DNA from 4 places in the Bacillus sp. 9.4 genome. Region 3 is predicted to be linked to each of the others. Evidence: riboswitches for the same ligand, from Rfam matches in the RefSeq annotation. Region 3 holds a riboswitch; each other region holds the start of a gene.
The links. Region 3 has a riboswitch for thiamine pyrophosphate ahead of thiC (phosphomethylpyrimidine synthase ThiC). Riboswitches for the same ligand answer to the same signal wherever they lie in the genome.

Region 1: it holds a riboswitch for thiamine pyrophosphate, as region 3 does, so the genes downstream of both, ylmB (N-formyl-4-amino-5-aminomethyl-2-methylpyrimidine deformylase) here and thiC (phosphomethylpyrimidine synthase ThiC) in region 3, are expected to answer to the same signal.
Region 2: it holds a riboswitch for thiamine pyrophosphate, as region 3 does, so the genes downstream of both, thiU (HMP/thiamine ABC transporter substrate-binding protein ThiU) here and thiC (phosphomethylpyrimidine synthase ThiC) in region 3, are expected to answer to the same signal.
Region 4: it holds a riboswitch for thiamine pyrophosphate, as region 3 does, so the genes downstream of both, tenA (thiaminase II) here and thiC (phosphomethylpyrimidine synthase ThiC) in region 3, are expected to answer to the same signal.

The regions. Positions count from the first base shown of each region.
Region 1 covers NZ_JBVFMU010000002.1:369,445-376,814, reverse strand. Annotated here, with positions in the region: gene spoIIGA (sigma-E processing peptidase SpoIIGA) at 1-399, shown strand, start outside; gene sigE (RNA polymerase sporulation sigma factor SigE) at 462-1,181, shown strand; gene sigG (RNA polymerase sporulation sigma factor SigG) at 1,321-2,103, shown strand; gene ACZ07B_RS08425 (ABC transporter ATP-binding protein) at 2,251-3,045, shown strand; TPP riboswitch at 3,058-3,159, shown strand; gene ylmB (N-formyl-4-amino-5-aminomethyl-2-methylpyrimidine deformylase) at 3,248-4,528, shown strand; gene ACZ07B_RS08415 (YlmC/YmxH family sporulation protein) at 4,611-4,856, shown strand; gene pgeF (peptidoglycan editing factor PgeF) at 5,019-5,855, shown strand; gene ACZ07B_RS08405 (YggS family pyridoxal phosphate-dependent enzyme) at 5,862-6,554, shown strand; gene sepF (cell division protein SepF) at 6,551-7,006, shown strand; gene ACZ07B_RS08395 (YggT family protein) at 7,013-7,285, shown strand; gene ACZ07B_RS08390 (YlmH family RNA-binding protein) at 7,346-7,370, shown strand, end outside.
Region 2 covers NZ_JBVFMU010000002.1:584,870-592,239, reverse strand. Annotated here, with positions in the region: gene rsbRB (RsbT co-antagonist RsbRB) at 1-637, shown strand, start outside; gene thiX (HMP/thiamine ABC transporter permease ThiX) at 668-1,432, opposite strand; gene ACZ07B_RS09535 (ABC transporter ATP-binding protein) at 1,407-3,050, opposite strand; gene ACZ07B_RS09530 (ECF transporter S component) at 3,037-3,636, opposite strand; gene thiU (HMP/thiamine ABC transporter substrate-binding protein ThiU) at 3,638-4,240, opposite strand; TPP riboswitch at 4,337-4,449, opposite strand; gene ykoG (two-component system response regulator YkoG) at 4,551-5,237, shown strand; gene ykoH (two-component system sensor histidine kinase YkoH) at 5,241-6,605, shown strand; gene ACZ07B_RS09510 (PepSY domain-containing protein) at 6,602-7,282, shown strand.
Region 3 covers NZ_JBVFMU010000002.1:1,026,770-1,034,139, reverse strand. Annotated here, with positions in the region: gene spo0M (sporulation control protein Spo0M) at 1-560, opposite strand, end outside; gene ACZ07B_RS11925 (hypothetical protein) at 702-905, shown strand; gene ACZ07B_RS11920 (spore coat protein) at 990-1,256, opposite strand; gene ACZ07B_RS11915 (Type 1 glutamine amidotransferase-like domain-containing protein) at 1,298-1,990, shown strand; TPP riboswitch at 2,059-2,166, shown strand; gene thiC (phosphomethylpyrimidine synthase ThiC) at 2,298-4,070, shown strand; gene ACZ07B_RS11905 (FAD-binding oxidoreductase) at 4,108-5,463, opposite strand; gene senS (transcriptional regulator SenS) at 5,714-5,911, shown strand; gene katA (catalase KatA) at 5,938-7,370, opposite strand, start outside.
Region 4 covers NZ_JBVFMU010000002.1:742,708-750,077, reverse strand. Annotated here, with positions in the region: gene ACZ07B_RS10450 (NAD kinase) at 1-61, shown strand, start outside; gene ACZ07B_RS10445 (RluA family pseudouridine synthase) at 76-975, shown strand; gene prpE (bis(5'-nucleosyl)-tetraphosphatase PrpE) at 988-1,722, opposite strand; gene ACZ07B_RS10435 (monovalent cation:proton antiporter family protein) at 1,954-3,798, shown strand; TPP riboswitch at 3,860-3,968, shown strand; gene tenA (thiaminase II) at 4,047-4,757, shown strand; gene tenI (thiazole tautomerase TenI) at 4,732-5,349, shown strand; gene thiO (glycine oxidase ThiO) at 5,333-6,442, shown strand; gene thiS (sulfur carrier protein ThiS) at 6,442-6,642, shown strand; gene thiG (thiazole synthase) at 6,639-7,370, shown strand, end outside.

The DNA of each region.
Region 1 (7,370 bases), 660 kb from region 3:
GTCAGAGGCCTAATTGATTCCGGTAATCAGCTGTACGATCCTCTTACAAAAACACCGGTAATGATCATTTACATTGATAAACTGGAGCCGATTTTCGGAACAGCCGAAACGATGATCATTCGAAACACAGACCCATTGGAAGCCATCGAACAGCTCGATGATTCCTTTCGCTTTTTAGATAAAATGAGGTTGATTCCATACAGGGGAGTTGGTCAGCAAAATCAATTTTTATTATGCGTTAAACCGGATCACGTAACGATTATGACAAAAGAAGAAATGATTTCTGCAGATAAATGTTTAATCGGCATCAGCACAACAAAGCTGTCGGCAGATGGAGAGTTTGACGCGATTATTCATCCGAAAATGCTTTCGGGCAAGGCTGTCAAACACGTTTCATAATGTTCGCAAATGTCCGTTACTTATCATACTCAAACGGCGTGACATTTAGAAGGGAGAGGAAGATGAAAAAACTGAAATTACGGTTGACGCACCTCTGGTATAAGCTGCTGATGAAACTTGGGCTGAAAAGTGATGAAGTCTATTACATAGGCGGGAGTGAAGCCCTGCCGCCTCCATTATCTAAAGATGAGGAGCAGGTTTTGTTAATGAAGCTCCCAAACGGCGATCAGGCGGCGCGCGCCATTCTAATTGAACGCAATTTGCGTCTGGTCGTATATATCGCCCGTAAATTTGAAAATACGGGAATTAATATAGAGGATTTAATCAGCATCGGTACCATCGGTCTAATCAAAGCTGTGAATACATTCAATCCAGAAAAGAAAATCAAGCTTGCTACCTATGCCTCTCGGTGTATAGAAAATGAAATCCTGATGTATTTAAGAAGAAATAACAAAATCCGTTCAGAGGTTTCCTTTGATGAACCGCTTAATATTGATTGGGACGGCAATGAGCTTTTGCTTTCTGATGTACTCGGCACTGACGATGACATCATCACTAAAGACATAGAAGCTAACGTCGATAAAAAGCTTTTGAAAAAAGCGCTTGAACAGCTTAATGAGAGAGAAAAGCAAATCATGGAGCTGCGGTTTGGGCTTGTCGGTGAAGAAGAAAAAACCCAAAAGGATGTAGCGGATATGATGGGGATTTCTCAGTCTTATATTTCGCGGCTTGAGAAAAGAATTATAAAAAGGTTGAGAAAAGAGTTCAACAAAATGGTGTAAAAAATTTTATGGTTAAAACCCCTTGATTTTACAGGGATTTCCTGATTTCGACGGTTTTTCGGTCTGAGTGCAGTGCATATTTTTCCCACCCAAGGAGATACTTAACGTTGTACAGCAGCTCCTGTAGGGAGGGAAAAAAGTGTCGAGAAATAAAGTCGAAATCTGCGGGGTGGATACCTCCAAATTACCAGTACTCAAGAATGAAGAGATGAGAAAGCTGTTTAGGCAGCTGCAGGATGAAGGCGATGATTCAGCAAGAGAAAAGCTTGTAAACGGGAACTTGCGTCTTGTCTTAAGTGTCATTCAACGATTTAATAACAGAGGGGAGTATGTTGATGACTTATTTCAAGTCGGCTGCATCGGACTAATGAAATCCATTGATAATTTTGACCTAAGCCACAATGTTAAGTTTTCAACATACGCTGTACCTATGATTATCGGAGAGATCCGCAGGTATTTACGCGATAATAACCCGATCCGTGTCTCAAGATCACTCCGGGACATCGCTTACAAGGCGCTTCAGGTAAGAGAGCGGTTAATCAGTGAGACAAGCAAGGAGCCGACTGCAGAAGACATCGCAAAAGTTCTTGAAGTACCGCATGAGGAAATTGTATTTGCGCTTGATGCCATCCAGGATCCGGTTTCTCTATTTGAACCGATCTATAACGACGGCGGAGACCCGATCTATGTGATGGACCAAATCAGTGATGAGCGTAACACAGATTCACAATGGATTGAAGAGCTGGCTTTAAAAGAGGGCATGAGAAGGCTGAACGATAGGGAAAAAATGATTTTGAGAAAGCGATTCTTCCAAGGGAAAACCCAAATGGAAGTCGCCGAGGAAATCGGAATTTCTCAAGCGCAGGTGTCCAGACTTGAAAAAGCGGCTATCAAACAAATGAATAAAAATATTCATCAATAATGAAAAGCCTTTAAAACGATGTTGTTTTAAAGGCTTTTCTATTGATTACGGATGGTTTACGTTTTGGAAAAAGTAAGGTATCCTAGTTCGTACAAAGTTTTATGAAAATTAAAACAATTATAAAAGGCAATAAAGAGGAGGACCACGATGATTTTGCAGCTTGACAATGTCTCACTAAAACGGAATGGGAAATGGATACTGAGAGATATTCATTGGAAGGTGGAAGAAAAGGAAAATTGGGTGCTTTACGGCCTAAATGGCGCCGGGAAGACAGCGCTGTTAAATATGCTTTGCTCATATTATTTTCCAACATCAGGCGAGATGCAGGTGCTCGGCCATGAATTTGGCAAAACAGAGCTTGGGGAAAAGCTCAGACGTAAAATTGGCCTCGTCTCAGCAGCTCTTCAGCAAAAATTGTATCCGGCAGATTCAGCCTTTGAAATTGCTTTGAGCGGAGCTTACGCTTCGATTGGGTTATATGAAACGCCAAGTAAGGAAACCAGGGAAAAAGCGATAGGTTTGTTAGAGGACTTGGGAGCAATTGAATATGCCGATCGCCGCTATGAAACCCTTTCTCAAGGGGAAAAACAAAGAGCATTGATTGCTAGAGCACTAATGGCCGATCCGGAGCTGCTGATACTGGATGAACCAGTCACAGGACTGGATTTTATTGCCCGGGAAAAGCTGTTAGATACGATTACATACATTGCAAACAAAGAAAATGCACCATCTATCCTTTATGTGACTCATCATGCTGAAGAAATTTTGCCTGTCTTTGATAAAGCCCTTTTATTAAAACAGGGAGAGGTCTTTGGATCCGGAGAAATAAAGGAAATGCTTACTGATCAAATACTTTCCGCTTTTTTTGATACGCCAATCCATGTATTATGGAATCAGGATCGGCCGTTTTTAACAAGAGCTGAGCCGATAACGAATGCCTGACAAACATATATAGATTCATCCTAGGGGTGCTTTGCGAAGCTGAGAGAGACTTTGTCTCAACCCTTTTGACCTGATCTGGATCATACCAGCGGAGGGAAGCGGTGAAAAGCGGAGTACATCGGACTCCGTTTGTTTTGTATTAAGCCGTTTCATCACATTTGAAACGGCTTTTTTGATTTTAAAGAATAGGAGCGGATTTACATTGGATCAACAAATAGACTCTTTGCTCAAAAAAGTGGAAGAACAAAAGGAGGAGCTTATTCAGCTTGCAAAAACGCTGATTTCTTATCAAACACCCGCTCCGCCTGCAAGAAATACAGAGGGCATTCAGTCATGGATTGCGGGATTTTTAAATGAATTGGGATTCTCGATCGACAAATGGGATGTGTACCCTGGAGATCCCAATGTTGTAGGGAAGCTAAAAGGAACAGATTCAGCAGATTATTATAGCCTGATTATCAATGGCCATGTAGATGTGGCAGAGGTAAAAGAGGATGAAGAATGGGAGCATAATCCATTTCATCCAATTGAAAAAAACGGTCTCTTAATCGGTCGAGGCGCTTCCGATATGAAGGGCGGAATGGCGTGTGTGTTGTTTGCTGTCAAATTGATTCGTGAAGCAGGAATTGAACTTCCCGGTAATCTGATTCTGCAATCGGTTATCGGGGAGGAAGTTGGAGAAGCCGGCACACTTGAATGCTGCAAGAGGGGCTACCACGCTGATTTTGCAATTGTCGCCGATACGAGCGATATGCATATTCAAGGCCAAGGCGGTGTCATTACAGGCTGGATCGAAATCAAAAGCAGTCAAACATTTCATGATGGAACGAGAAGGAATATGATTCACGCAGGCGGAGGAACATTCGGAGCAAGCGCAATTGAAAAAATGGCAAAAATCATTGCGGGGCTCGGTGAACTTGAGCGCCACTGGTCTATTATGAAAAGTTATCCTGGTTTTAAACCCGGCACAAATACGATTAACCCGGCAGTTATAGAAGGCGGCAGACATGCGGCTTTTATAGCGGACGAATGCCGGCTGTGGATCACAGTCCATTTTTATCCGAATGAAACCCATGACCAAGTGGCAGAGGAAATAGAAGATTACGTCAATCGGCTGAGTGACAGTGATATTTGGCTTAGGGAAAACCGCCCTGTATTCAAGTGGGGAGGCTCATCTATGATAGAAGACAGAGGAGAAATTTTTCCGGCATTGGAAGTGGACCCTGGCCACCCAGGCGTCTTAGCGCTAACTGCCTCTCATGAGAAAGTGAAACGGGAGTGTCCAATTATTGACGTTTCTCAATCAGTTACAGATGGCGGATGGCTGTATGATGCCGGTATTCCATGCGTAATATACGGTCCTGGAGATCTGCACAATGCACACTCTGTGAACGAGAAGGTATCGATTGAGCAGCTAGTAGAGTATACAAAAATTATACTCGATTTTATCATCAGCTGGTGCAGCCGGAAAAAAGAACAATGACATGAAAATTTCTTCTTGCTGACAAGGTTCAGCCTGCCCGTTCATATACTTGAACAAAAGGACGGAAAAAGGACGTGATGGAATGATCAGCATTTCAGAATTTCAGGTAAAGGATGTCGTCAATGTCTCAAACGGAAAAAAGCTGGGGAGTATTGGTGATATTGATATCAATGTGACTACTGGAAAAATTCAGGCGATCATACTCGGAGGAAATGGGAAAGTTCTCGGATTTTTTGGAAAAGAAGAGGAATTGGTCATTCCATGGCGAAATATAGTAAAAATCGGGGAAGATGTAATCTTGGTCCGATTAAGTGAACCACATGCATAAACCTGCTTGTCTGCCGCAGATTGGAAAATGCCGGAAGTCTCGATTCTTCCGGCACATTTCATTTAGAAATATGCAAATCGGCGCTCAACGAATGCAGTAAGATGTGGTAAAATAAGTGGGAAATTCCGCTTTTTTAAATGTTTGTCGAAAGGTTGGATCATCATGAATACATATCACCCATTCAGTCTTACCACACCCTCGACACTCATGATACAAGACTGGGCTCAAACGAATCAAAACAACAAAGAGGTCATTGCCGGATTTACGACAAAAAACGGCGGTGTCAGCCAAAAGCCTTTTGAATCGTTAAATACAGGATTGCACGTTCATGACAAAGATGCAGATGTAGTTAAAAATCGTGAATATATTGCCGATATGTTTAATACTGATTTGCAGTCTTGGGTATTCGCTGATCAGACACATGATAATTGCGTTCAGAAAGTGACGCAGAGGGATAGGGGAAAAGGCGCCCGTGAGTATCACACGGCTCTAAAAGCAACGGACGGGCTCTATACAAATGAAAAAAATGTATTTTTAGCATTATGCTTTGCTGATTGTGTGCCTCTTTTCTTTTATGATCCGGTTAAGTCGCTTGTCGGAGTCGCCCATGCCGGGTGGAAAGGCACCGTCAAACAGATTGGCAGAGAAATGGTGAAGCAATGGACTGAGAAGGAAGGTTCAAATCCCTCAGATATTTACGCTGTTATTGGCCCGTCTATCAGCGGTGCATGCTATACGGTAGACGACCGCGTCATGGATGCTGTTCGTGCATTGCCGGTTTCAGCAGACCTTGCCGCCAATCAGACGGCAAAGGCACAATATCAGCTTGATCTGAAAGAGCTGAACCGTCTTATACTGATGGACAGCGGTTTGGCAAGTGAACAAATTTCTGTCAGCGGTTTATGCACGGAAAGCGAGCCGTCTCTTTTCTATTCTCACCGCCGCGATCAGGGGAAAACTGGACGGATGATGTCCTTTATCGGAATGAAGGAGGCATAAAAGATCTTGCGTGTTGTTGATAATTTACGACATATAAACGAACGAATAAACGAAGCATGTAACAGATCGGGCCGCAGCTCCGATGAAGTTACGGTTATTGCAGTCACAAAATATGTATCACCTGAAAGAGCACAGGAGGCAGTAGATGCTGGCATCACCTGCCTCGGAGAGAATCGGGATGCGGAACTGCTCCGCAAACAGGAATTGATGAAAGGTAATCCGGAATGGCATTTTATCGGCAGTTTGCAATCAAGAAAAGCAAAATCTGTCGTCAATGCGGTTTCCTATATCCATTCCCTAGACCGGCTCTCATTAGCGAAAGAAATTGAAAAACGGGCTGAAGGTACTGTACGATGCTTTGTGCAGGTCAATACCTCTCTTGAGCCTTCTAAACACGGCATGAAAAAAGAAGAAGTCATTCCATTCATACAGGAGCTTTCCGGTTTCGAACATATCCTTGTTGCCGGACTGATGACAATGGCTCCGCTGACTGATGATCAAGATCAGATCAGAAGCTGTTTCAGGTCGCTGAGAGAACTCCGTGACCAGGTTCAGAAGCTGAACCAGCCGAACGCTCCGTGTACTGAACTGTCGATGGGCATGTCAAATGATTTTGAAATTGCAATTGAAGAAGGAGCTACTTATATTAGAATCGGCTCATCGTTAGTCGGAAATGAAACAGGGGGTGTACAGCAATGAGTATGAAAAATAAACTGAAAAACTTTTTCTCAATGGAAGATGAAGAATACGAATATGAATATATTGAGACAGAGCGGGAATCTCATGAGGAGCATGAGCAAAAAGAAAAGCCGGCTTATACGGGGAATAAACCTGCAGGCAAACAGAATGTAGTGAGCTTGCAAAGTGTTCAGAAATCCTCTAAAGTGGTGTTGAGTGAGCCGCGCGTTTATGCGGAGGCGCAGGAAATAGCCGACCATTTGAAGAACCGGCGGGCAGTTGTCGTCAATCTTCAGCGGATACAGCATGACCAGGCGAAGCGGATTGTTGACTTTTTAAGCGGAACAGTTTATGCCATCGGCGGCGATATTCAAAGAATCGGCTCAGATATTTTCCTCTGCACGCCTGACAACGTAGATGTATCAGGCACAATTTCTGAGCTCATATCTGAAGACGAACATCAGAGGTGGTAAAGCGAGATGATCCTTTATCAAGTTTTTTCGGTTTTAAACTTATTAATCACAATATACTCATTTGCCCTGATCATATATATTTTTATGTCATGGGTGCCGAGTACGAGGGAAACAGGAGTCGGGCGGTTTTTGGCTTCGATTTGTGAACCATATCTCGAACCATTCAGAAAAATCATCCCTCCGATTGCAATGCTGGATATTTCACCAATCGTAGCAATACTTGTGCTTCGGTTTGCGACAACCGGCTTGTGGGGACTTTATCGCATGATTGCGTTTTAATGTGACAGTTTGATAGGGGCTTGGCAGCAGCCAAGCCTCTTTACATAGAAGGGAAAGACGATGAGCGATATATATCAGCACTTCA
Region 2 (7,370 bases), 440 kb from region 3:
ACAATTTCTCGAAGAGTTTCAAGAGTGGGTCATTGAGCTGACCAACGATCAAAAACATCTCGACACACCGGTTCAGTATGTCATTCGGGAGTTTATGAGAAACAGGAGATTATATACGAAGTATTTTGAGAAGTTCGCAGAAGAAAATGAATCAGCGTTTGAACCGGGAGAGAAGCAAAAATGGGCAGATTTGATTGTAAAAGTATTTGATTTCACCATTTATACATTCGTTGATCACGCTGAAATGAATGCCAAGCAGCAATTAAACGCCCAAAGAGAAATGATATTGGAATTAAGCTCACCTGTCATTACCCTGAGCAAATCAACAGCTCTGCTGCCGCTTGTCGGTGACATTGATACCGAACGGGCGAAGTTTATTCTGGAAAACACGCTTCAAGCTTGTGCGAAAAGACGTGTGGAGCATCTGTTAATCGATCTGTCAGGTGTTGTTGTGGTGGATACGATGGTGGCGCACCAGATCTTTAAATTGATTGAGGCGCTTAATCTGATCGGTGTCCGGTCAACTCTGTCAGGAATCAGGCCTGAAATTGCGCAAACTGCTGTACAGCTGGGGATTGACTTTTCGAATATTACCATTAAAACCAACCTTGCCCAAGCATTAAACTATCATCAATAAAAAAATCCGCTATCTGTGATAGCGGATTTTTTATGATGCGAAACATAAAGATACGAGAAAGGATCCCGCGAATAATATGAGGACGAGGCAAAAGAACACCCAGTCGCGCCGGTTCACGCTCAATGTCCTGTAGTATGTCCGGTTTCTGCTTCCTGTAAATCCTTTCGATTCCATCGCAAGCGCTGTCCGTTCCGCTTTTCTGATGGCGCTTGCCAATAGCGGTATGGTATATCGTTTTAACGCACCGATTTTATTAATGATGCCGCTCTCCGCCGCTCCTCCTCTGATTTTATGAGCCTGCTGAATCAGCTGGACCTCATCCTTTAACAGCGGAAGAAAGCGAAAGCCTGCAATGACACCGTACGCGAGCTTTGGTGAGAGCCTGCACTGCTGGACAAGGCTCAGCATAAATAAAATCGGATCGGTTGTAAAAACAAACATCATCGATAAGGCGGAAAAGCATAAAATACGAAACCCGAGAGAGATGCCGACAGACACATTATCGCTGTTAATTGAGATAGGGCCTGCTTGAAACAAAAAATTATCCGGTGTTGTCGGCACTTTTCCAAAAACTGCGGCTGTCCACACGCATCCGAATGCTAAAATCAAAAACGGAATCGTAAACAACAACCATTTTTTCAATGGGATTCCGGCCGCCAGTAAAACGCCCGCAACGATGATGATATAAAAACATGCCGGAGTGTAAGGGTTGTAAATAAACGACAGCATGACGACACAACAAAAAACCGCCGCCGCTTTCACAGTCGGATTAATGAGATGTAACGGCTGCTTCATCACGCACCTCCTCTTGAAATGCCATCCATTCATATAGAAGGGGAAGGGTGAGCTTTGCTTTTTGGACAAGCCCTGTTTCTTGAGAAAACAACTGCGCTGGAGATCCGTCAAAGGCCAGGCCCGTATCGTGAAGCACAAGCACGCTGTCAGCATACGAAGAGACTAACTCCATATCGTGTGTAATCATAAGGACAGCGGTTCCCTCTGCCTTGATACGCTGAATCATTTCCATGCATTCAGCCGCTGTGCGGGCGTCCTGGCCAAAGGTTGGTTCGTCTAATAATAAAACCTTTACGTCATGCATGAGCATAGTAGCAACGCTCAGTCGCCGTTTTTGCCCTTGGCTGATCGCAAACGGATGATGATCAGCCAAATGCGCAAGACCAAAACGCTGCAGCAGGTGTTGCGCTTTTTTCTCAGTTTCAGCATTTGCTTTCTGGCCGAACAGAAGCTCGTCATACACCGTATCGGTGACGAATTGATGCTCAGGGTTTTGAAAAACAAATCCCATCCGTTTACGTAATTCTTTTTCTTTATATTTCTGCAGCGGCTGATCATAGAGAAGGATTTTGCCGCTTTGCGGTTTCATGAGACGGGCCAGAACTGATAGGAGCGTCGATTTTCCAGTTCCGTTCGGACCGACAAGCGCCGTTAAAGAGCCTTCGCGCAACGAAAAGCTGATGTCTTTGAAAATCGCCTGCTGTCCTCTCGCGAACGAAAGGCTGCTGACTTCAAGCACACTCTCCCCAGAAGGGGCTTTCTTCTTTTTGACACGCCCGGCAGGAATAGGCTCTTTGAACAGCATCTCTTTTGATAAAGTAAACGGCATACTCAGCTTTTCCTGCAGATGACAGACCTTTGGAATGGCGATGCCCAATTTCTTTAGTGTCTCCGCTTCATGCTGAAATAGATTTTTCGTCAGGCCATCCAGTGCCTTTTTGCCTGATTTGTCGAGTACGATCGTTCTCTCAATCCAAGGCGCCCATTCATCAAGCTGGTGCTCAATGACGAGGAGGCTGAAACCTTTTTCCCGCTGAAGATCCTTCATCAGATGAACGAACTCCCGCGCTGAGAAAGGGTCTAAAAGAGAGGTCGGCTCATCTAAAATAATGAGCTCAGGCTCCATTGACAAAATACAGGCGAGAGCCACTTTCTGCTTTTGTCCTCCTGAAAGGGTTGAGATCATTTTTTCTTTTAAATGGGTAATGCGTAATTTTTCTAATACGGCGTTGATTTTCTCTGTCATTGCTTCTTTTGGAATTTGCAGATTTTCCAGCCCGAACGCAATTTCATCCTCTACCGTCAGCATGCAGAACTGCTGATCAGGATCCTGAAAAACGACCCCGGCATGCTGAGCAATCGTTTCGGAGGTTTCAGCATCTGTGACCGGCTTTTGAAATAGAAATACATGTCCGGACTGAATGCCGTCGCAAGCCTCCGGATATAGACCGTTTAAACAAAGGGCGAGCGAGCTTTTACCGCATCCGCTCGGTCCTAATAATAAAACACATTCTCCTTTTTGAAGCTCAAACGAAATGTCTTGAAAAACCGGTTTCTCGTCTTCTTCATAAGAGAAGCTGAGCTGCTCAACCGTCAGAAGCTCATCAAAGGCTTGCATGTTCTGACGCCCGCTTCCGTTTCTTTTTCAGTTCCTTTCCGAGTGCCATTCCGTTTAACACACCTGTATAAGCGAGAGAGTCGCTGACAGCTTTTCCGAGAAGCCCCGCCAAAAGCGCGCCGGAAATGAGACGGATCACAAGCATAATGAGCAGATAACCTGGTGAATAGGCTGCATAGCCAGAAACAAAGAGATCATAGATAAAGCTGGCTACTGAAGACCCCATACCGGCCAGCATAAGGACAGGGAGAGAGTATGCTTTCCAGCGTGTTGCAAGAAATACAGCCTCAGCCCCGAGCCCTTGAACAATGCCAATGACGATGACCATCGGGCCAGACGGATTTCCCAGCAGGCACTCAACGAGAGCGGCAATGATTTCAGAAACGAGCGCCGCACCCGGTTTTCGAATCATGTACGCGGCGATCACAGAAACGATAAACCAAATGCCGTAAATCGGTTCATAGGCGATTGGCCCAAACATACCTGCAAGCACGTTTCCGAAATGTGTAAATAATAAATAAACAACGGCAAATACGATACTGATAACGGACATGATGACAATTTCTTTTACTTTCCAGCTTTTCATTTTATCCCTGCTTTCTGTTTTTTCTTGATGGACTGTTAGCCGAAAGATTCACAGTCATGGTGATATGGTTTGTTTGCTGCTCGGCCATGCGGAAAACGGCTTCCAATGTGCTGAATACGTCATGCGCATCCCCGTCAAGCTCGCTCGCGTAATGGACACCCTGTACGAAAGTGCCTTGGGCTTTTGCAATGTCGACAGCCTTCATAATCAACCCCATATAATCCGGCTCGTTCATTGGATAAAGGGCAAATTGGCACGGCGCTTCCGCCTTCAAGCCTCGGACAGCATCTTCATTGACACGCTTATCACCTTTGGAAAGATATGTATCCCCCTGTGTGTCACCCGGGCATCCAATGGAAAACGTGCCGTTCATGACGATGTGTTGTTCGCTGTTTGCTGCATGAAGGTAAATGGCTTTTGCAGCATCGAATACATGATCAATCGATCCGCGTAACACCGTACTGATATGGTCGGTTTTCGTCCATACCTTGGATGTATCTGTTTTTTTCAGCGCAGACTTGATCACACTGATAAAATCATCCGTCATCGGATATAAAGAGAAGCGAAAACCGGCGATTCTGCTTGTACCGCAAATATGCTCCATTTCTCCGACCTCCTGTTTTTTTGGTAAAATAAAAAACTGCATATCCTAAGGGAATATGCAGTCATAGATCGATTAAGCGCACAAAAAAATACACCATTCGGTCAACCTGCACTTCCCCACGCTGGTATTATCCAGATCGGGTCATAAGGGATCAAAGCGCGTTTCTTTCGCGCTTTATCTCAGCCAAAACAGCACCCCTAGTGCTTTCCGTATACAATTTTTTATTTTGACATCATAATAGATGATAAGAATCATTTTGTAAACAACGAAATCATTTTTTTCATATAGGGACGGGAGAGGATGATAAAATTTGGAAAAAGGACACATATTAATTGTGGAAGATGAAGAAAAAATCGCCAGGGTTCTTCAGCTTGAATTGGAATATGAAGGATACAGTGTCACCATCAAACACAATGGCACAGAAGGTCTGGATGCGGCAGCGGAAGGCGGGTATTCCTTGGTGCTTCTTGATGTCATGCTTCCGGGGCTTAGCGGATTGGAAGTGCTGCGCCGCTTGAGAAAAACGGATCCGCAGACACCGGTCATATTATTAACGGCGCGAGACAGTATTCCTGATAAGGTAACAGGTCTGGACATCGGTGCAAATGACTATGTCACCAAGCCGTTTGAAATCGAGGAATTGCTTGCGAGAATCAGGGCGGCGCTGCGGCAAAATGGAACAAAAACGGAAGATATCGGCACCTTTCTTACATATGACGATTTGCGGGTGAACGAAAAAACCCGTGAAGTGAGACGCGGAGACAAAGAGGTGGAATTAACGCCGCGGGAATTTGATCTGCTCGTCTATATGCTAAAGCATCCGCAGCAAGTGCTGACACGAGAGCAAATTCTAAGCTCGGTATGGGGATTTGATTATATCGGTGATACAAATGTCGTGGACGTCTACATAAGATACATCAGAAAAAAACTGGACTATCCTTACGAAAAACAGCTGATCCATACGATTCGCGGGGTCGGCTATGCCATTAAGGGGTAAACGATGAAGCTGAAGACCAAGATTCATCTATACACTTCGATATCACTGTTGATTTTATTAATTTTGGTTCATACCGCAGTATATCTCATTTTTTCGTCTGCGCTGACATCAAAGGATGCGGCCCGGCTTGCTGATGAGACGGATAACATTGCCGAAGCGCTGCGTGCCGCTGAAACAGAAGGAGTGGCTTTGCAGGATATGCTGCAGGCCTATCTTCCGGCAAATGGCATGGTGCGTGTAGTGAATGGTGATCAAAAAGCCGTTATGGCGATCACAAAAGAAAAAGCCTATAAAGATTTTCCTCTCTCTTTTCATAGCGGAGAAACGGCAGATGTGAGGAAACATGACGGCAAGCTGTTTGCTGAGGCTGCTGTTCCGGTGATTTGGACCGATGGACAAGTGGTTTCTCTTCAGCTGGTTGAAAGGCTTGAGAACACAGAAGAGAGTCTGTTTCTGCTGAAAATCATTTTAATCGCTGCAAGTGCTGCTGTCTGCATTGCTTCTTTTTTTGCCGGCAGCTTGCTTGCCCGCCGTATCATCAATCCGATCAGACGATTAATGATCACAATGAAAGACATACAGCGAGACAAAGAATTTAAAACGATTTCTTTAGAAGGACAGTCCAACGATGAATTATATCAAATGGGGCTGACATTTAATGAAATGGCAATGATGCTGAAGGATCACTATGATAAACAGCAGCAATTTGTTCAAGATGCTTCACACGAATTGAAAACGCCGCTCACCATTATAGAAAGCTACAGCAGCCTGATGAAGCGGTGGGGGGCAAAAAAGCCGGAGGTGCTTGAGGAGTCGATAGAAGCCATTCACTCAGAAGCGGTGCATATGAAAAAACTGACCAATCAGCTTTTGGCGCTGGCCAAAAGTCATCAAGAGCTTGAGCTTGATCTGAAAACAATCGATCTGATTGAAGTATCGCGCGCGATCATGCAAACGCTCCAGCCCGTTTATCAGCGTGACATATTGCTTGAAACAGATAAAGAGAGCCTGCTTGTAAAGGCTGATGAAGAACGCATCAAGCAGCTGTTGACCATTTTGCTTGATAATGCAATAAAGTATAGTGAAAAGCCTATTGAGATGTCAGCCGGAACGAGGAATGGACGGCCGTTTCTATCAGTGAGGGATGAAGGCATCGGAATACCTGAGGAACATATCCCGCATTTGTTCGAACGGTTCTACCGGGCAGATGAGGCACGAAACAGAAAAACAGGCGGAACGGGTTTAGGTCTTTCCATTGCCAAGCAAATCGCCGATGAGCAAGGCATTGAGCTGTCTGTCAAAAGCAAGCCGGGACAAGGAACAGCTGTTACCATGCAATTCAGCGAACAGAATGGGGGAGGCGGATGACTAAAACAATAAAAACAGTATCTTTTGCTGCAGCAGCCATTTTAGTTGTCATCATCTGTACGTTTCTCATCATTCGGCAAACCCATGAGAACGTATTGTCAAAGGAGACTGTCGTAAAAAAAGTCGAAGCCTCTTATGAAGGCAAGGTCACGAAAGCAACACAATCAAAGGATAAAAAAACATATGATATAACCCTTGAAAATCCAAAGGGAACTTACTTTGTAAAAGCAGACGCAATATCGGCTGACATTCTTTCAATGAATAGAGTAAAAGCAGTGAATCCATCTGCCATGACAGAAAAAGAAGCCGAGCATCTCGCGCTTGAGCGGGTGCCGGGAACGGTCAAAAAACAAACACGGCAAAGTCAAGTTGCCACTTATACCATACAAAAAGAAGACGGGAAAACATACGAAGTGAAGGTAGACATGCAGGCAAAAACAGTCTTGTCTGCCGATCAAATCAGCAGCAAAGATCAACAAAAAACGCCGATTACGAAAAAAGAAGCCAAAACAATTGCAGAGCGAAAAACGGGCGGTACAGCGGATGACGCAGATCTCGAAGAAAGTGAGGGTACTCTCATCTTTGAAGTGGACGTTGATCTTCCTGATGATAAGGAAGCGACAGTGAAAATCAATGCCTACACAGGAAAGGTAGCTAACATTGTGTATGAAGACTGACGGTTTCTCATCAAATTCTCATCTTGCTCTCGTTTTCCTTTCATGTTGAGTGTGTAAACTGTACTCATACAAAACAAAGGAGGACTCA
Region 3 (7,370 bases):
ATCTGACGATAATATCCGGAAGTCGGAACGAATTCGAATTCCTGAACGAACGGAAGACGACGCTGGAAGTAGGGCGCTTGTTCGCAGTCTGCTTCGTTAAGACGGAAGCCCAGGTTTTCGATTGCTTCAAGCACATTTTCAATCCAAGGGTGCGCTTCAACGAAAATGCGGTCATGATCGGATTTATCGATACCGCCTTGAATGTCAAGGTCTGTCACCACGGCAACCTCTACTTTCCCTACAGTGATCGGCGTATCTAGAGGCAGAGTGAATGTGAACGGAAATTGATGCTCTTCACCAGGCTGAATGGTAAATGAACCAGTGACCCGGAAAGAATGAATTGTAGCGTATTTCCGGTGCTCTTCATCGTCTTTTACAATGACATACCGTGTACTAAGCTGTAAATCGATATAACGGATGTCCTGAGCGATTTTTCCGCCTTTGACATGTACAGTTCCCTGTACTTCTTCTCCAGGAAAATATGCGTCTTTCTCTAAAATAGTATCAACTTTTGCTGCTCCAATTCCGGCACTTGCCGCAAGCTTCTTAAAAAGTGACATGTTAGATCTTCCCCTTTTTCTTTTTTCTCAACAGATATACGTAAGAAGGAGGAAAAAAGATTCATCTGATTCATACTTTTTTCCTATTATTCGTCTCGGCCTAGGGACAGACTAAGAATAATATTGAAAATAAAGGAGTGGATGGAAGTGAATAAAGAAAGTTTGGTTGCAGATGAATTACACAGAATGTTTTTGGCTGGTGAACTGCAAATCACTGTAGAGGAGGATATAAACAATATTTCCGAAAGGCTGAGAAACGGCGATCTTAGTTTAGACCGATTAAGCGGTGAAGACACGTTTATAAAAGAAACAATAAATGAGGCTTTAAGAAGAGTGGAGCAATAAAAAAGAGACGGGATCTCATCTTTGAGATCCCGTCTCTTTTTGTGGTCTTTGCTGTAAGATAAAAGCGAATCAATTTGGAATTGCTCACCCGAGCCATCCCTTTTCTAACAGAAGATCTGACAGTTCATCATGGAGATATACAGTTGTATCTAATTGATCATACAATGCTCTTCTGATGTGGGGATTTTCGGCTTCTGTTATTGCGACAGTGTATTTGTTAATGCTGGTTTTTATTGTTGTTAACAAATCAAGAATATCTTTGGGACTTTGTTCAATGGGAAACCACCTCCTTTGTTTTTTTAGCAGCTCCTGATAAGAAAGTTTTTGACTTTGTTTCTTGCTTCTATACAAAATGCTATAATAAGCAACAAATTTTGTTGGGGGGTGTGATGATGAAGCAGATTATTGCGATGGGGGGCGGGGGTTTTTCGATGGATCCGGATAATTTGTCCCTCGATCAATATATCCTCAATCAATCAAAACGAGAGCAGCCTCGTATTTGTTTTTTGCCGACGGCGAGCGGAGATTCCCAAAACTATATTCAGCGGTTTTATCATGCATTTCAAACACTGGATTGTGTGCCGTCTCACTTATCTTTGTTTAAGCCGCCATCAACAGATTTAGCTTCTTTTGTTATGGAAATGGACGTGATTTATGTTGGCGGTGGAAATACGCGGAATTTACTTGTGTTATGGAAAGAGTGGGGGCTGGATCATATTCTCAGGGAAGCATGGAAGAACGGTGTGGTTATAGCTGGATTAAGTGCCGGTGCGATCTGCTGGTTTGAAGAAGGGGTGACAGATTCAGCCGGACCGCTGACAAGTTTGAAAAGTTTAGGTTTTTTGCAAGGGAGCTTTTGTCCCCATTATGACGGGGAAAAGGATCGGAGACCGGCATACCACCAGCTGATATCTAACAAGTTCTTATGCAGTGGCTATGCAGCGGATGATGGGGCTGCTCTCCATTTCATAAATGATCAGCTGTTTCAGACTGTGAGTTCAAGGTCGGGTGCAAAGGCATATCGGGTGATGATGGCTGAACATGAAATAGCTGAAATCCCGTTGCCTGTCAAATATTTAGGGTGAATTGGCTGAATATTACCTATATTCCTCTTTTTTTCAGATTGATTTTATGTTAAGATGAGTGCGAAATCAATAGTTACTGGGGGTGCCCGCTTTCGGGCTGAGAGAGAAGGTAAGCTTCTTAACCCTTTGGACCTGATCTGGTTCGTACCAGCGTGGGGAAGTAGAGGAATAGTTTTTGTTATTGTCGTGCTGGGCAATAATATGTTTCTTTCTGACTGTAACCGGGTTCATTTATATGAATCCGGTTTTTTGTGCTGGTTATGGGCTTGATTTTGTCCTTTCAAACGTAGAGAGGGGAAGGAAAGTAATGCAAAACAATTCAGTGCAGCAAGCCAACATTTCCATTATGTCAAGTTTTTCAGGCAGCAAGAAGGTATACGTGGAGGGTTCTTCTTCGGACATCCAAGTGCCGATGAGGGAGATTGCATTGAGTCCGACGACGGGATCGTTCGGCGAAGAGGAAAACGCGCCTGTGCGTGTCTATGATACAAGCGGACCGTATACGGACCCTGAAGTAACCATTAATATTCAAGAAGGATTAAAGCCGCTCCGCCAAAAATGGATCACAGAGCGCGGTGACGTGGAAGAGTATGAAGGTCGGGCTATAAAACCAGAAGATAACGGTTATAAAAAAGCAAATCCAAACGTAAGCTACCCAGGATTAAAGCGGAAACCGCTGAGGGCGAAGGCAGGTCAAAATGTCACACAAATGCACTATGCAAAAAAGGGGATCATTACACCTGAGATGGAATTTATCGCCATTCGTGAGCATGTGTCTCCTGAATTCGTCAGAGACGAGGTAGCCAGCGGCCGGGCGATTATTCCTTCAAACATTAATCACCCTGAAAGTGAGCCAATGATTATCGGCCGGAATTTTCATGTGAAGATTAATGCGAATATCGGGAATTCAGCGGTTACGTCATCCATTGAAGAAGAAGTGGAAAAAATGACGTGGGCCATCCGCTGGGGAGCAGATACAATGATGGATCTCTCTACCGGAAAAGATATTCATACGACGCGTGAATGGATTATCCGCAATTGCCCCGTGCCTGTGGGAACTGTTCCGATTTATCAGGCGCTTGAAAAAGTAAACGGCGTAGCGGAGGATTTAACGTGGGAGATTTATCGTGATACGCTAATCGAGCAGGCAGAGCAGGGAGTGGATTATTTTACGATTCACGCGGGTGTTTTGCTTAGGTATGTGCCGCTGACTGCCAAACGGACAACTGGTATTGTGTCACGCGGGGGAGCGATTATGGCGCAGTGGTGTCTGGCTCATCATCAAGAAAGCTTTTTATACACACATTTTGAAGAAATCTGTGAGATTATGAAAACGTATGATATTGCTTTCTCTCTTGGGGATGGTTTGCGTCCCGGATCAATTGCTGATGCCAATGACGAAGCGCAGTTTGCTGAATTAGAGACGCTTGGAGAGCTGACGCAAATTGCCTGGAAGCATGATGTTCAGGTGATGATTGAGGGTCCTGGACATGTTCCGATGCATAAAATCAAAGAGAACGTCGATAAACAAATGGACATTTGTAAAGAAGCGCCTTTTTACACATTGGGGCCGTTGACAACGGATATTGCCCCGGGATATGACCATATTACTTCAGCGATCGGAGCGGCGATGATCGGTTGGTACGGGACAGCAATGCTTTGTTATGTAACGCCGAAGGAGCATTTAGGGCTTCCAAACCGTGATGATGTTCGTGAAGGAGTCATTACATATAAGATCGCTGCGCACGCTGCGGACCTTGCAAAAGGGCATCCCGGAGCGCAAATCCGGGATGATGCGTTATCGAAAGCCCGTTTTGAATTCCGCTGGCGGGATCAGTTTAATTTATCTCTTGATCCGGAGAGAGCACTTGAATACCATGATGAAACCCTGCCTGCTGAAGGAGCAAAAACCGCTCACTTTTGTTCCATGTGCGGTCCGAAATTTTGCAGCATGAGAATTTCACAGGATATTCGGGATTATGCGAAGAAAAACGATCTCAGTGAAGCAGAAGCCATAAATAAAGGATTAAAAGAAAAAGCAAAAGAGTTTGTCGATACGGGAAGCAATTTATATCAATGAAAAAGATGAAGATGGAGAATGCTCCATCTTCATTTTTTTAGAAAAACAGAGAGCGTCGAAGCGGCGGAATGCTCTGTTCAAAACGGAAAACATTTTCTGGATCATATTTCGTTTTGACACGGCGGAGGCGTTCTACGTTTTCGCCGTAATATGTTCTTGGCCAGTTTCTGATTTCAATATCTGGCCAATTTACGTAGTCTCCCATCGTTTCTCTCGAAAGGGACGTTCTCAGCCCCTCAATCCAGCGGACGTTTTGTCTTTTTTCTCCAGGGGATGTCCAGTTTGTTAAGTATTCCTGGGCAATGATTGCGTCACGATAATAAAATGCCGTTTGGTCGGGAGCGATCCGTCCGGCTGCCCCGCCGAGTGCTTGCTGCCAGACACTGGCGTTTTGATTCGGAGCGTGCTCTAAAAAGTGTTTTATTGTTGAAATCGCACGTTCTGATAATGGCTTTTCAATGAAAGAGCCGGAGCGTTTCATTTTTTGAGGCTGATTGCCTCCCGGGCTGTTAAAAAAGGTTACCGCTTCGATGAACGGCATTGTTTTTACCATTCCGCTTGTTGGGCTTCCTGCTTTCAATAAAGGCTTTAACAGTTTTTTTAACTCTGTTTTTGGCCCGACAAATTGGCCGAGGGCTTCTATGCGGTTTACTTCTTTAGGCCAAAACTCTATTGATGATGTAAGCCGGTCATCTGTATACGGGGCCCAGTGCTGCCACGTGTTAAATACTTCCTCAAAATCATCCCATCCCCATGTTATAGAAAAAATCGACACTTGAGAGATGGGCACTGCTTTAAATGTCATGGAGGTGACTATGCCGAAATTGCCTCCTCCGCCTCCCTGAGACGCCCAAAATAAGTCTGGATGATTTGAACAGCTGACTGTAATCAGATCAGCGCCCTCTTTTTCGTCTGCTACGATCATCTCAAGCTGCACGAGGCTGTCGCAAGTAAGGCCGGCAGCCCTTGTTAAAAGTCCAATTCCCCCTCCGAGAGTTAAACCTGTGAGCCCTACATTAGCAATGGTGCCTGCGGGAAGCGTCAGGCCGTATTGCCAGAGTGTCCGATAGACTTCTCCCAATTCAGCCCCCGCTTCAATATAGGCCAGCTTTTTATCCTGATTCACAGTTATTTTTTTCATCTCGCTTAAATCAATAACAAGACCGTTATTTAAAAGGGAAAAGTTCTCATAGCTGTGTCTGCCGCCTCTAATACGGAAAGGCACACGGTTTTCACGCGCCCATTTCAGCGCATTGAGTGCATCCTGTTTGTTTTGGCAAAACACAATGATGTCAGGATACCTTTCTAAGCTTAGGTTAATATTGGTTCTTGCTTCGTTATAGTCCGGATCATCCCGTGTCACGATACGTCCGGTCAATTTTGTCTTTTCCACACTCCCACATCTCTTTCTCTCGTATTCTAGTTTCTCTAGCTTATGCGTCAGGGGAAAAGAGTGTATAAGGAAAAAGCGGGGATGCAATCTGATACAGTGTCAACACCCTCAAAAAATAGTTGACAGGTCGGTATTGTATGAATTAACATGGTCAGTACAAATTTTTCAAATTTATCGCGCTGATCGGAACACCGAAGGCTCTTATCGTTTAGATAAGGGCCTTTTTTGTATGAAAAAGGAGGGATTATTGATGGGAGTCAAAAAAGAAAAGGGGAGAAAACGATTCAGGAAGCGAAAAACCTACGGGAATCAGATTTTGCCGCTTGAGCTGCTGATTGAAAAAAACAAACGAGAGATTATAAACAGCGCGGAGCTCATGGAAGAAATTTATATGAAGATTGATGAGAAGCATACGCAATGTGTAACTAAATATAAAAAAACCCGCTGACTACAGCGGGTTTTTGCATTTCTACATTAAGCATCTTTTTTAATCGGCAATCCAAGGCCTTCTGCCACGCGTTTTCCGTATTCAGGATCCGCTTTGTAGAAGTGCTCGATTTGACGAAGCTTGATTTCTTCTTTTTCTACCGGCTTCATAGCATTAACGATATTTTCAACAAGGCGGGTACGTTCATCTTCACTCATTAAACGATACAGATCACCGGCTTGAGTGTAGTGATCGTTGTGATCGTAGCTTACGCTGTCAGCGATACCTTGTACCGGATATGCTGCTTGCTTATCCTCAGGTGACTCTTTTGGACCGCCGAAGCTGTTAGGCTCGTAATACACAGATCCGCCGCCGTTATCGTCAAAACGCATTTGTCCATCACGCTGATAATTGTTTACTTTGTTGCGTGCACGGTTGATTGGCAGCGCTTGATGGTTTGCACCGACACGGTAGCGGTGTGCATCATGATAAGCAAACAGTCGGCCTTGAAGCATTTTATCCGGTGAAACATCAATACCAGGCACGAGTGTTCCAGGTGAAAATGTCGCTTGTTCTACCTCTGCAAAGTAGTTTTCCGGATTCCTGTCTAGAACCATGCGTCCGACCTCGATTAACGGGTAGTCTTTTTGAGACCAAACTTTTGTGACATCAAACGGATCGAAACGATACGTGTTTGCATCTTCTAAAGGCATGATTTGCACATATAGTTTCCATGCAGGATAATCACCGTTTTCGATTGCATTGAAAAGGTCTTCTGTATGGTAATCAGGGTTTTCACCAGCAATTTTTGCTGCCGTATTGACATCAAGGTTTTTTACGCCTTGTTCCGTTTTAAAGTGATATTTAATCCATACGCCTTCGCCTTCGGCATTTGTCCATTTGAATGTATGGCTTCCGAAGCCGTGCATGTGGCGAAGTGTTGCAGGAATTCCGCGGTCAGACATCAGGATTGTCACTTGGTGAAGTGACTCTGGTGAAAGTGACCAGAAATCCCATACAGCCGTAGGGTTTTTCAGGTGTGTTTTAGGATCTCTTTTTTGTGTATGGATGAAATCAGGGAACTTAATCGCATCGCGGATAAAGAATACAGGCGTATTGTTGCCGACGATGTCGTAGTTTCCTTCTTCAGTATAAAATTTAACAGCAAATCCGCGCGGGTCGCGAACTGTGTCAGCAGAGCCAAGTTCACCGGCAACTGTTGAGAAACGGATGAACAACGGTGTGCGTTTGCCGACTTCAGAAAGGAAAGCGGCTTTCGTGTATTTTGTTACGTCGTTTGTCACTTCAAAATATCCGTGTGCGCCTGCTCCTTTGGCGTGAACAACACGTTCAGGAACACGTTCTCGGTTGAAATGGGCCAATTTTTCGAGTAGATGTACATCTTGAATTAAAGTTGGTCCGCGAGAACCGGCAGTCATTGAGTTTTGATTATCTCCAACCGGAGCGCCCCAGCTAGTTG
Region 4 (7,370 bases), 280 kb from region 3:
ATTCCGTCCGTTTCCATTTTGGAAAAGAGTCCAGGATTCGTTTATTGGAAAAGGTGAATAGAAAGAGGACATATCGTGGAGCATTTTTTTATCAGAAAGAACATTACTTCCGCTGAGGACGGGATGACTGTAAAAGAATATGCCGGTGAACTGGGAATTTCGAAACGTCTGCTGACCGATATTAAGTTTGGCGGGGGAGACCTGCAGATTAACGGTGAGCATGTGACGGTCAAATACGTTTTGAAAGAGGGAGATCTTCTTATCGTGAAGTTTCCTGAGGAACAGGTGAGCGAGACGCTGTTGGCAGAGCCTGTTCCGCTCGATATCCTTTATGAGGATGAACATGTGCTTGTGATAAACAAGCAGCCGTATGTGTCATCAATCCCTTCGAGAGAGCACCCCTCCGGCAGCATTGCCAATGGAATTATTGATCATTATCAAAAAAACGGAGTGAGGGCGACAGTACATCTTGTCACCCGGCTAGACCGGGATACATCAGGTGTCATGCTTGTTGCCAAGCATCGATTTGCCCACTCCATATTATCGTCTGCGCAAAAAAACGGCCTTGTGAAACGCCGGTATGCGGCAGTGGTTCACGGGCGGATGGCACAGATGGAGGGAACAGTCGATGCTCCGATTGGCAGACATCCTGACAGTATTATTGAACGGACGGTAACGCCAGACGGCCAAAAGGCTGTTACTCATTTTTACGTCACATGTGCAAATGACGACATGACCTCGGTGGCATTGCAGCTTGAGACTGGACGAACCCATCAAATTCGTGTTCATATGAGCTATCTCGGGCACCCGTTGTGCGGCGATACACTGTACGGCGGAACGAGACAGGAAATTGGCCGACAGGCTCTGCACAGCGAGCATCTTTCGTTTATCCATCCGCTGACACAGGAGAACATGACGTTTCATGCTCCACTGCCTCAGGACATGAGAAAACTGATAAAAGGAGAGAATCATTGATTCTCTCCTTTTTTATATGGGGCGAAATCTTGATTCGTCGTAAGGCAGGGAGCTTGGAACAGAGACGGTTTCTATTTCTGGAAAGCGAAAGCCTGTCAGTTGATTTCCGAACACGCAGCCTGTATCAATGTTGATGGTGCGATTGACCTTCCGAGGCTCTTTCACAGGTGTATGACCGTATACCACCCAAGCCTTTCCATTATAGGCTGCCGCCCAATCACGTCTGACGGGTCTGCCGTCCGGATATGTTTCACCCGTCACGTCACCGTAAAGCACAAAGTCCTTCACTCTGCGGGTATATTTGCCGATATCGTCAGCTCTTATGCCAGCATGGGCGACAACTAATTCTCCATTATGTAAGATGTCGTAAAGCGGCGCTGTTTCGTACAGCTTCATAAACTGTTCGCTGACTGATTTTCTCTCATCCTTGGAAAGTTCCTCAAGCTCTGCCGCTGTAGTTTCGAGACCATGCATCACTTTTACCGGATTTCCTTTTAAGTAACGATATAATTTATTGCAATGGTTTCCCGGGACATAACGTACAGCGCCTTTTTCGTAAGCGCCGGCTACAAATCGGATGACCTCTATCGATTTAGGCCCTCTGTCAGTTAAATCTCCGGCAAAAACAAGCACCCTGCCTTCTTCGTGGACAGGTACTCCATTTTTGATTGTATAGCCAAGCTTTTGGATTAATGCAGTCATTTCGTCATAGCAGCCATGAATATCGCTGATGATATCGTAAGCCATGCGGTATCCTCCTTACCAATTGTTTTATTTATTATGAAGCAAAGTGGTGTGAGTCATCACAAGCTTTTATGTGCAAATTATAGAAGAATCATTTTCTAAACAGGATTAAGACCTTATCACTTTATTTTTCATCATCACCCTTGTTAAAATCGCGTTATGTTTTTTAAAAATGAGGTTTTGTTCTCTGAGTGAGAACTAGCATAACCCTGACTTAAAAAGGAGGTTCTGATTATGGCGCATACATCTGTCGCATCATTAGTTGTTGTACTTATCGTTGCATTTTTGACACCCATCCTTTTGCATCGGTTTAAACTCAGCATCCCGGTTGTTGTTGCTGAAATCATTATGGGGCTGATTATTGGGAAAAGCGGCCTTAATTTAGTTGTGGAGGGTGACACCTGGCTCCAAACACTCTCTATGCTCGGATTTATCTTTTTGATGTTTTTAAGCGGGCTTGAAATTGATTTTTCGTCGTTTGAGAAAGGAAAGAAAAAGCAGTTCCTGCCGAATGGCAAGGAAGCGCCGAATACGTTTGCTGCGGCATCTGTTATTTTCGTCGGTATTTTTATTTTATCATTGCTCTTGTCCTATGGGTTCGTCTTGGCCGGATTTATCCAAAATGCATTTTTGATGACCCTGATTATTTCAACGATTTCATTAGGCGTTGTCGTTCCAACATTAAAAGAAGAACGGATCATGAATTCGAATATCGGGCAGATTATTTTGCTTGTTGCTGTTATTGCTGATTTGGCCACGATGATTCTTCTTGCTGTTTTTTCTTCTTTATACGGAGAGGACAGCGGAAACATGTGGCTCCTGATGATCCTGTTTGCGGTCGGAGTGGTGCTTTACTTTTTCGGCCGGGTCTTTAAACATCGCTCTTTTGTTCAGTCCATGTCAAAAGGGACGATCCAGATCGGGACGCGTGCCATTTTTACGTTAATTATTGTACTCGTTGCCCTGTCTGAATCACTTGGGGCGGAAAATATTCTCGGCGCTTTCTTGGCGGGGGTACTTGTTTCCCTGCTTTCGCCAAACAAAGAACTTGTTCAGCAGCTGGATTCATTTGGTTATGGGTTCTTAATACCGATTTTCTTTGTGATGGTCGGTGTGAAGCTGGATATTTGGACTCTTTTTCAGGATAAAACAATTTTAATCATGATTCCGCTTCTGCTGCTGGCGCTGTTAGTCAGCAAAATCATTCCTGTCATGTACTTAAAGAAATGGTATGATAACCGAACCATTTTCGCGTCTGGTTTCTTGCTGACATCAACGCTTTCGCTCGTGATTGCCGCTGCAACAATCGGCCAGCAGCTTCACGTGATCAGCGCAAATATGTCAGGAGCGCTCATTTTAGTAGCCGTCATTGCAAGTATTTTTACGCCGATCTGTTTTAAAAAATTATACAAACGGGAAGAGCAGCCGGAGGAGAAAAAGACGATTACGTTCATCGGCGCCAATCAAATGACTTTGCCTGTTACACTTGAATTGCCAGAGGAAGAGTATGACGTGCGTGTTGTACACGTCTACCAAGAGAATGCGGAGGAAAAGCTGTCAGAATCAGTGTTTGCTGTTGAAACAATTTCTGACTATGAACATGAGACGCTTGGATCACTCGGCATTTTTGATACGGATATCCTCGTTGTGGCGACCGGGAATGAAGATATGAATGCAGACATTGCATTACTTGCAAAAGAAAAAGGCACAGAAAGAGTCATTGCAAGCGTAGGATCACCGGAGCATGAAGCAGTTCTGAAGGAGCAGGGAATCAGCATCTTTTCTATTCTGCTGTCGACAAAAACGCTGCTTCGCGCACTGATTGAAGCCCCTGGCGTCATGAAGCTGCTCACGAACCAGGAGTCTTCGCTGTATCAAATTAATATGGAGAACAGTAAATACGACGGTGTGATTTTACGGGAATTCCCTTTAACAGGTGACGTCATCTTTGTCAGGATCTTCAGAGGTGTGGACAGCATCGTTCCTCATGGGGATACAAGGCTGAAACTTGGAGACCGTTTAATTGTCACCGGATCTCGGGGATACGTAACGGATCTTAAGAAAACATTGGAAGGATAAATCTTGACCAAATAAGGATTCGTGTTAATATAGAGGTGCAGAACAATTCAATATGTATTCGTTTAACCACTAGGGGTGTCCTTCATAAGGGCTGAGATAAAAGTGTGACTTTTAGACCCTCATAACTTGAACAGGTTCAGACCTGCGTAGGGAAGTGGAACGGTATTTGTGTTATTTTACTATGCCAATTCCAAACCACTTTTCCTTGCGGGAAAGTGGTTTTTTTATTTTCAGAGGGGGAATGATTTGTGAAGTTTTCAGAAGAATGCCGCAGCGCAGCCGCAGAATGGTGGGAGGGGAGCTTTGTCCATCCGTTCGTTCAAGGAATCGGTGACGGAACGCTTCCGATTGACCGTTTTAAATACTACGTCCTTCAGGATTCCTATTATTTAACGCATTTTGCAAAGGTGCAGTCATTTGGCGCAGCTTATGCGAAGGACCTTTTTACAACGGGGCGGATGGCAAGCCATGCCCAAGGTACATATGAGGCGGAAATGGCGCTTCATCGCGAGTTTGCCGAGCTGTTGGAAATCAGCGAGGAAGAGCGTAAGGCGTTTAAGCCGTCTCCTACAGCGTACTCTTATACATCCCATATGTACCGTTCGGTTTTGAGCGGGAATTTCGCAGAAATCTTAGCGGCCCTGCTGCCATGCTACTGGCTTTATTACGAGGTTGGTGAGAAATTGCTGCATTGCGATCCTGGGCATCCGATTTATCAAAAGTGGATTGGGACGTACGGCGGTGACTGGTTTAGACAACAGGTTGAGGAGCAAATCAACCGCTTTGATGAGCTGGCGGAAAACAGCACGGAGGAAGTGCGTGCCAAGATGAAAGAGAATTTTGTCATCTCCAGCTACTATGAATATCAATTTTGGGGAATGGCCTATCGAAAAGAAGGCTGGTCTGACAGCGCCATAAAAGAGGTGGAGGAATGTGGAGCTTCACGCCATAACGGATGACAGCAAGCCGGTAGAAGAGCTAGCGAGAATCATCATTACGATTCAGAATGAAGTTGATTTTATTCATATTCGGGAACGCTCAAAATCGGCGGCGGATATTTTGAAACTGCTCGAGCTTATTTTTGAAGGCGGTATAGATAAACGAAAGCTGGTGATGAACGGGCGCGTGGATATTGCACTTTTCTCTACTATTCACCGCGTGCAGCTGCCAAGCGGCAGCTTTTCACCGAAGCAGGTCAGAGCCAGATTTCCACACCTTCATATCGGGAGGTCGGTGCATTCACTGGAGGAAGCGGTTCAAGCAGAAAAGGAAGACGCGGACTACGTGCTGTTCGGCCATGTGTTTGAAACGGATTGCAAAAAGGGTCTTGAAGGCAGAGGAGTATCTTTGCTGTCAGATATCAAACAGCGGATTTCCATCCCGGTTATAGCCATCGGGGGGATGACGCCGGACAGGTTAAGAGACGTAAAACAAGCAGGGGCAGACGGCATCGCTGTTATGTCAGGAATTTTCTCTTCCGCTGAGCCCTTGGAAGCAGCCAGACGATATTCCCGCAAGCTAAAGGAGATGCGCTATGAAAAGGCATTATGAAGCAGTGGTGATTGGAGGCGGAATTATCGGTTCCGCGATTGCTTATTATTTGGCAAAGGAAAACAAAAGCACCGCATTGTTTGAAAGCGGAACAATGGGCGGCAGAACGACAAGTGCCGCTGCCGGAATGCTGGGCGCCCATGCCGAATGCGAGGAACGTGACGCGTTTTTTGATTTCGCCATGCACAGCCAGCGTCTGTACAAAGGTCTTGGAGAAGAGCTTTATGCATTATCCGGTGTGGATATCAGGCAGCATAACGGCGGTATGTTTAAGCTTGCATTTTCTGAAGAAGATGTGCTGCAGCTGAGACAGATGGACGATTTGGACTCTGTCAGCTGGTATTCAAAAGAAGAGGTGTTAGAAAAAGAGCCGTATGCGTCTGGTGACATCTTTGGTGCATCTTTTATTCAGGATGATGTGCATGTGGAGCCTTATTTTGTTTGCAAGGCATATGTGAAAGCAGCAAAAATGCTTGGGGCGGAGATTTTTGAGCATACGCCTGTCCTGCATGTCGAACGTGACGGTGAAGCCCTGTTCATCAAGACCCCTAGCGGAGACGTATGGGCTAATCATGTTGTCGTTGCCAGCGGGGTGTGGAGCGGGATGTTTTTTAAACAGCTCGGACTGAACAATGCTTTTCTCCCTGTAAAAGGGGAGTGCCTGTCCGTTTGGAATGATGATATCCCGCTGACAAAAACGCTTTACCATGATCACTGCTATATCGTATCGAGAAAAAGCGGCAAACTGGTTGTCGGCGCGACAATGAAGCCGGGAGACTGGAGTGAAACACCGGATCTTGGCGGATTGGAATCGGTTATGAAAAAAGCAAAAACGATGCTGCCGGCTATACAGAATATGAAGGTGGATCGTTTTTGGGCGGGACTCCGGCCGGGAACAAAGGATGGAAAACCGTACATCGGCAGACATCCTGAGGACAGCCGTATTTTATTTGCGGCGGGCCATTTCAGAAATGGGATCCTGCTTGCTCCCGCAACGGGCGCTTTGATCAGTGATCTCATCATGAATAAAGAGGTCAACCAAGACTGGCTGCACGCATTCCGAATTGATCGCAAGGAGGCGGTTCAGATATGATCCTACAGCTGAACGGTAAAGACGTGAAGTGGGAAAAAGACACAGGTACAATTCAAGACCTGCTGGCGTCGTATCAGCTTGAAAATAAAATCGTTATCGTGGAAAGAAATAAAGAAATAATCGGGAAAGAACGCTATCACGAGGTTGAGCTTTGTGATCGTGATGTCATTGAAATTGTCCATTTTGTAGGAGGCGGATGAGCATGTTAACAATTGGCGGAAAATCATTTCAATCAAGATTGCTGCTGGGCACGGGGAAATACCCATCGTTTGACATTCAAAAGGAAGCAGTAGCTGTTTCTGAGTCTAATATTTTAACCTTTGCTGTGCGGAGAATGAACATCTTTGAAGCATCTCAGCCGAATTTTCTGGAACAGCTTGATTTATCCAAATATACGCTTTTGCCGAATACAGCGGGCGCCAGCACTGCTGAAGAAGCGGTTCGGATTGCAAGGCTGGCGAAAGCGTCAGGCCTTTGTGACATGATTAAAGTTGAAGTTATCGGATGCAGCCGTTCCTTGCTGCCTGACCCTGTTGAGACATTAAAAGCGTCTGAACAGCTTCTTGAAGAAGGCTTTATTGTGCTCCCGTACACGTCGGATGACGTTGTGCTGGCGAGAAAGCTGGAAGAGCTCGGCGTTCATGCCATCATGCCGGGTGCATCTCCGATTGGATCAGGACAAGGAATCTTAAATCCTTTGAATCTGTCGTTTATTATTGAACAGGCGAAAGTGCCGGTCATCGTGGATGCTGGAATCGGCTCGCCTAAAGATGCGGCATACGCAATGGAGCTTGGAGCGGATGGCGTACTGCTCAATACGGCTGTATCGGGAGCTGACGATCCTGTGAAAATGGCTCGTGCCATGAAGCTCGCGGTGGAAGCAGGACGCCTTTCTTATGAGGCGGGCCGAATCCCGCTTAAGCAATAC